Regions from separate parts of the Pseudoxanthomonas sp. OG2 genome, predicted to be linked through region 1. Evidence: predicted binding sites of a transcription regulator. Region 1 holds the regulator's gene; the other holds the start of a gene.
What was found. Region 1 encodes FliA, which starts transcription of late flagellar genes. Its sites were predicted from a motif close to TAAAGTTTNNCNNNCNNNGGCCGATAA; they were not measured.
Positions count from the first base shown of each region.

Region 1 (3,409 bases):
CTGGGCCTGCTCTCGCGCCGGCTGCCGATCCTGCCGGTGGATCCGCTGGAACAGGGCGGCGTGATCGCCCTGGTCGGCCCGACCGGCGCCGGCAAGACCACCACCATCGCCAAGCTGGCCGCGGCCTATGCCGATCGCCACAACCCGCGCGACGTGGCCCTGGTCACCACCGACACCGTGCGCGTCGGCGGCCGCGAACAGTTGCACAGCTACGGCCGCCAGCTCGGCATCGCCGTGCACGAGGCCGACAGCGACGTGCGCCTGGCGCAGACCCTGGAACGCCTGCGCGACTACAAGCTGGTGCTGATCGACACCGCCGGCATGGGCCAGCGCGATCGCAACCTGGTCGGCCAGCTCAACTGGCTGCGCGCCGCCGGGCAGGTGCATACCCTGCTGGTGCTGCCGGCCAATTCGCACTTCGGCGACCTGGACGAGGTGGTCCGCCGCTTCAGCGGCGCCCAGCCGCACGGCGTGGTGCTGACCAAGGTGGACGAGACCGGCCGGCTCGGCAGCGCGCTGTCGGTGATCGTCGATCACCAGTTGCCGATGGCCTGGATCACCGACGGACAGCGCGTGCCCGAAGACCTGCACCGCGCCAGCGCGCCCAACCTGGTGCTGCGCCTGGACCAGCTGCGCCGCGAAGCCGACGAACCCAGCCACGCGGAGGCCATCCATGTCGCATGAACACCTGCTGCAGACCAACCCGCGCAGCACGCCGCCGCTGACCGGCGCCTTCCATCCGGTCCGCGTGATCGCGGTGACCGGCGGCAAGGGCGGCGTGGGCAAGACCAACGTGTCGGTCAACCTGGCCGCCTCGCTGGCCGAGATGGGCAAGCGGACCCTGCTGATGGACGCCGACCTGGGCCTGGCCAACGTCGACGTGCTGCTGGGCCTGGCGCCGAAATACACATTGGCGGATCTGGTCGCCGAACGCTGCCAGTTGGAGGACGTGCTGCTGGAAGGACCGGACGGCCTGCTGATCGTGCCGGCCTCGTCGGGTTTCCGGCACATGGCCGAACTCTCGCCGGCCGAACACGTCGGCCTGGTCAACGTGTTCTCGGAACTGCAGCGCGCCCTGGACGTGATGGTGGTGGATACCGCCGCCGGCATCACCGACAGCGTACTGACCTTCTGCCAGGCCGCGCAGGACACGGTGGTGGTGGTGTGTGACGAGCCGGCCTCGATCACCGACGCCTATGCGCTGATCAAGGTGCTCTCGCGCGAGCGCGGCGTGGACCGCGTGCACGTCATCGCCAACATGGTCCGCGACCCCAACGAGGGCCGCAAGCTGTACGAGAAGCTGGCCCGCGTGTGCGAACGTTTCCTCGGCGACGTCGCCCTGCACTATCTGGGGGCGGTGCCGCAGGACGACTGGCTGCGCCGCGCGGTGCAGCGCCAGCAGGCGGTGGTGAAGGCGTATCCGGGCAGTCCGTCGGCGCGCGCCATCAACGAGATCGCCCGGGTCACCGCACGCTGGCAGCCGCCTTCCGGCGCCCGGGGCAATGTCGAGTTCTTCGTCGAACGCATGATCAACCGGAGCGTGCCAGCATGAACACCGGCGCCGCCCAATACCGTGCCGTCCAGAAAGCGGCGGCCACCGACTTCGTCACGGTGCACGCGGACCTGGTCCGCCGCATCGCCCATCACCTGGCCGCGCGCCTGCCCGCCAGCGTGGAGATCGACGATCTGATCCAGGCCGGCATGATTGGCCTGCTGGAAGCCTCGCGCAGCTACGACGCCGAACAGGGCGCCTCGTTCGAGACCTTCGCCTCGATCCGCATCCGCGGTTCGATGATCGACGAGATCCGCCGCGGCGACTGGGTGCCGCGCTCGGTGCACCGGCGGGCCCGCCAGGCCGCCGCCACCGTGCGCGAAATCGAACAGCGCACCGGCCGCGCCGCCATCGCCACCGAGGTCGCGTCGGCGATGGAGATGCCGCTGCCCGAATACCTGCGCTTGCTGGAGGACGCCGCCCGCGGCCAGGTGCTGAGCCTGGAATCGCACATCGAGGACCATGGCGAACCGCAGACCGTGGTCACCGGCGGCCCCAACCCGCAGCAACAACTCGAGCGCAGCGAGTTCCGCCAGTCGCTGATCAAGGCCATCGGCCAGCTCCCCGAGCGCGAACAGCTGGTCCTGTCCATGTACTACGAACAGGAACTCAACCTCAAGGAAATCGGCGCCGTCCTCGGCGTCAGCGAATCCCGCGTCTGCCAGATCCACGGCCAGGCCATGCTGCGCCTGCGTGGTCGGCTGAATGTGTTCGAGAGCGTGGATGCCGGGTTGGAGGATTAGGCCGGGATTGGGGAGTCGGGATTGGGGATTCGCAAGAGCCTTTTGCTTTTGCCTCCCCCTTTGAAAAAGGGGGATTGAGGGGGATTTGCTTTGGGCGCCAACAGCAAGCGCTTCTCAACAGCCGAATGGCTGGTCAATCCCCCGTCGCCCGCTCCGCGGGCGCCCGCCCCCTTTTCGCTTTTAACAGCCGCATGGCTGGTCAAGGGGCTCTTTCAATCCCCAATCCCGAATCCCCAATCCCGGCCCCAGCCAATCCCGGCCCAAAAGTTTCCCCGCCACCTGCCGATAAGGCTCTCGAGCCCCCTCTACCCTGCTGCACCCGGAGCCCTTCGTGACAGCCAACAAGAACATGCGGATCCTGATCGTGGACGACTTCTCGACGATGCGCCGCATCATCAAGAACCTCCTCAACGATCTGGGCTACACCAATACCGCCGAGGCCGACGACGGCTCCAGCGCGCTGACCGCGCTGGCCCAGGGCAGTTTCGACTTCGTGGTGACCGACTGGAACATGCCGGGCATGACCGGCATCGAACTGCTCAAGGCCATCCGCGCCGACGATCGCTTCAAGACCCTGCCGGTGCTGATGGTCACCGCCGAGGCCAAGCGCGAGCAGATCATCGAAGCCGCCCAGAACGGCGTGAACGGCTACATCATCAAGCCGTTCACCGCGCAGACCCTGGAAGAGAAACTCGGCAAGATTTTCGAGCGCCTCGGAGCCGCCGCCTGATGGCTGCGGTCATGGAAGCCGGCAGCGCCCGCGCCGCGCTGGTCGAGCGCCTGCAGCACGCGCTGGACGCACTGGAACAGGGCGACGAGGCCGGCTGGCGGCGCGAGCTGGACACCATCGCCGCCTGGCGCACGCAGCCGATGATGCAGGGACTGGGCCGGCTGGCCCGCGAACTGGCGCAGACGCTGGGCGAGCTGCCGCCGACCCACGGTGCCGGCGATCTCGACGACGCCTGCGCGCGCCTGGATCACGTGGTCGCGATGACCGAACAGGCCAGCCACAAGACCCTGGATCTGGCCGAGCAGTGCCGCGGCCTGGCCGACCAGCTCAAGACGACCGCGCTCAGCGCCGAGCAGACCCAGCTGGTGGACCAGATCCGTTCCG
Region 1 covers NZ_JACHYM010000001.1:419,452-422,860, forward strand. The annotation lists gene flhF (flagellar biosynthesis protein FlhF) at 1-684, shown strand, start outside; partial or broken gene FHW78_RS01865 (MinD/ParA family protein) at 740-1,552, shown strand; gene FHW78_RS01870 (RNA polymerase sigma factor FliA) at 1,549-2,295, shown strand; gene cheY (chemotaxis response regulator CheY) at 2,645-3,025, shown strand; gene FHW78_RS01880 (protein phosphatase CheZ) at 3,025-3,409, shown strand, end outside.

Region 2 (3,409 bases), 1.3 Mb from region 1:
CGTCGGAGGCGACCTGCTCGGCGCTGTCGTAGCGGGCCGGGTCCACCTGGACCACGCCGATGGTCAGGGTGGTCAGCGGGAAGGTGGTGTAGCGGCCGCTGCGGTCTTCGCTTTCCAGCACGCCACGCGCCAGGTCCGGTTCGTCGAACAGCGCCCGCGAGGCGGCGTTGAAGTCGGCGATGATGTCGCGGCAGCGCCGCTCCCAGTCCTCGCTCTGCAGCAGCACCACGAAATCGTCGCCGCCGACATGGCCGACGAAATCCATGCTCGGCTGCACGTGCTTGAGCAGGGTGGAGGCGACCAGCCGGATCATGCGGTCGCCGCGGAAGTAGCCGTACTGGTCGTTGTACGGCTTGAAGCTGTTGAGATCGCAGTAGGCCGCGACGAAGGAGCGACCGGTTTCGAGCAGGCGGCCGATATGCTCGGAGATGGGGATATTGCCGGGCAGCAGGGTCAGCGGATTGGCGTAGCGCGCAGCCTCGATGCGCAGTTCGGTCACCCGTCGCACCAGTGCTTCGCCGGTGCCCACGCCCAGGTAGCGACCGTCGCGGGTGATGATGAAGCCATCCGACAGGTAGCGCTGATCCTCGCCCAGCAGGATTTCCGACATCGCGTCGATGCTCTGGCCGACGTCGCAGACGATCGGCGCGGCGTGCATCAGCAGTACGCAGGATTTTCGGCCGTTGAGCTCGCGTGCGAACGGCACCGCCATGCGTTCATTGAATACCCGCCGGTTGATCAGGCCCAGTGGCTGGCCATCGGCGTCCACCACCGGCAGCGACGGCAAATCGGGATGATTGCGGAACAGCTGTTCCGCATCGAAGTTGCTTGCCTCGTCGGTCAGCGACGGCGCATCGATCAGCAGGTGCGCGGCGGTGACCCCGCGGAAATCGGAGGCGCGCCGCGCGCGCGGCCACACCGGCAATTTCTCGAAACGCGCCTCGCGGACTTCCGCCGGCACCGCCAGCGCCACCTCGCTGGCCGGGCGCCCCAGCAGGTAGCCCTGCGCGTAGGGGATGCCGAGATCCTTGATGATCGCCAGGTCCTGCAGGCGTTCGACACCTTCGGCGACCAGTTCGGCGCCCAGGCTTTCGGCCACCTGCACCAGCGAGCGGACGATGCTCAGCCGACCCGGGCTGTCGGCGATGTGGTGGATCAGGTAGCGGTCGAGCTTGACGTACTCCGGCGACAACTCGTGCCAGAGCTCGAAGTTGGAATGGCCATTGCCGAAGTCGTCCAGGGCGATGCGGATGCCGGCCGCGCGCAGGTAGCCCAGCGCGTCGGCCAGCCGGCCGACGTCCTCGACGATGTCGCGTTCGGTGATCTCGATGACGAAGCGGCCCAGGTCGCGGCCGGCCGACAGCAGCACCTCGATGACCTGCTGCGGGCGCAGCGCGCCCTGCAGGATCGCGTGGGCGCTCAGGTTGACCAGCAGGCGGCCGCCGCGATCGAAGTCGAAGCTGCGCGCCAGCGTGCCGGCGGCGACGGTCTCCAGTTCGCCCAGGCGGCCGGCGGCGCGCGCGCGATCCAGCAGCTCCAGCGGCGAGCAGGCGCGGCCGGCGATGCGCATCAGCCCCTCGTGCGCGACCACCTTGTTGTCCTCCAATCGCACCACCGGCTGGAACGCCGCCAGCAGTTCGCGGCCACGCAGGACCGTATCCAGCAGCGGATCAGACGAGACGGCGGAATCGGGTGTGCACATGGGGCCGCGAACCTAGCGCGCCTTCATGACAGTTCCGCGACGCGGCTGATGACGTTCCGTCATCTGCAAGTGGCGCTTCGACATGGCGGTGATCACGCGACGTCATCGCGGTGTCGCACACACCGGGTACAACATCGTTGCCGCCGATGCACTGCGCAAACGGCCTGAAAACCGGCATTAAAGTCCAGAAGGAACCGGCCGATACCGATGCGGAATTCTGCCCGGAGTCCGCCATGCCGACCGCCTTCCGCCTGCCTTTCTCCTGGAAGCGCCCGTTTCCCCGACGCCTTTCCTTCCGCGACACCCACGCCGCGCTGACACGGTGGCTGGGGCGGATGACGATAGCCGGCAAGCTGCGCCTGTGCGCATGGGTGGCCGGCGCGGGATTGTCGCTGATCGCGCTGTCGTACTGGCACGCCAGCACCGGACAGGCGCGCGCCGCCGCCAGCTTCCAGGCGCAACAGGGCTACGGTGCGCTGCTCGCCGCGCTGGAGCGCCAGGTCGAGCAGACCCGGCGATTGCAGACGGTCTATGCGACCCGCCTGGATGACGCCGATCGCGATGCCCTGCGGCAGGCGCAGCAGCGTTTGCGTCGCGATCTGGAACGACTGCGCAAGCATCCGGCCGGCGCGGCGGACAGGAAACTGCTGGACGCGGCGGCCGGCCGCATCGACGAGTTCGCCGCCGGCATCGATGCGCTGAACGCACGGGTGGACGAGATGGGACAGGGCGACGCCAGCCTGTCCGCGACCTTGCGCGGTTCCGGCCAGGCGCTGGAAGAGGCGGTGCAGGTCGAGCAGGTCGTGGCGCTGGACGCCCCGATGCAGCGGATGCGCCGTTTCGAGAGCGAGTTCCTTCGCAGCGGCGATTCCGCATTGGCGGACCGGGTCAGCGAGGAGAAGCTGCCGTTCGAACTGGCGCTGTCGGCGAGCCGCATCGACGAGGTTCGGCGCGACGAGCTTCGCCAGCAGGCGGAGGCTTACCAGGCGGCACTGCTGGCGTATACCGCCGCGCGGGTCGGACTGGACGTGGAAGTCTCGTCGCTGGAAGACACCGCCGCCGCCATCGCGCCGGCGCTGGCGGATCTGGAGCAGGCCCGCGAACGCGGGCTGGCCGTCGCGGCGCGCCAGCAGCGCTCGCAACGGTTCGGCATGGCGGTGTTGTTCGTGGTGACACTCGCCGGCGTCGCCCTGGTGTTGGGTGGCGTGTTGTGGGCAGTGCTGCGGGCGGTGCGCCGGCCCCTGGCCGAAGCCGCCGAAGTGGCGGGCGCCATCGCCGACGACCGCCTCGACACGGTCGTGCGGGTCGACAATCCGCATGACGAAATCGGCCAGCTGATGACGTCGCTGGCGCACATGCAGGCCCGCCTGCGCGAACGCATCGCCGGCGAGCGCGCGGCGGCCCGCGAGAACGCGCGCATCCGCCAGGCGATGGACCACGCGCATGCGGGATTGATGGTGCTCGCCGCCGACGGCACGGTCGCTTTCGCCAACCACGGCCTGCGCGAGGCGCTGGCGGATCACGGCATCGCGGCGCCTGACGGCCTGCCGCTGGAAAAGCTGGATGACACGCTGGCGCCGACGGCGCGACGCATCCAGGACGAGGAGGCGGGTTTCGAACAGACCCTCACGCTGGGCGAGCAAGACTATCTGCTGGTCGCCAGCCCGATCCGGATCGACGGGGAACGGATGGGTGCCACCCTGGAAT
Region 2 covers NZ_JACHYM010000001.1:1,756,867-1,760,275, reverse strand. The annotation lists gene FHW78_RS08270 (EAL domain-containing protein) at 1-1,702, opposite strand, end outside; gene FHW78_RS08265 (methyl-accepting chemotaxis protein) at 1,936-3,409, shown strand, end outside.
Region 2: FHW78_RS08265 (methyl-accepting chemotaxis protein) is a predicted target of FliA. The motif match lies at 1,881-1,907, and genes of this name have one in related genera.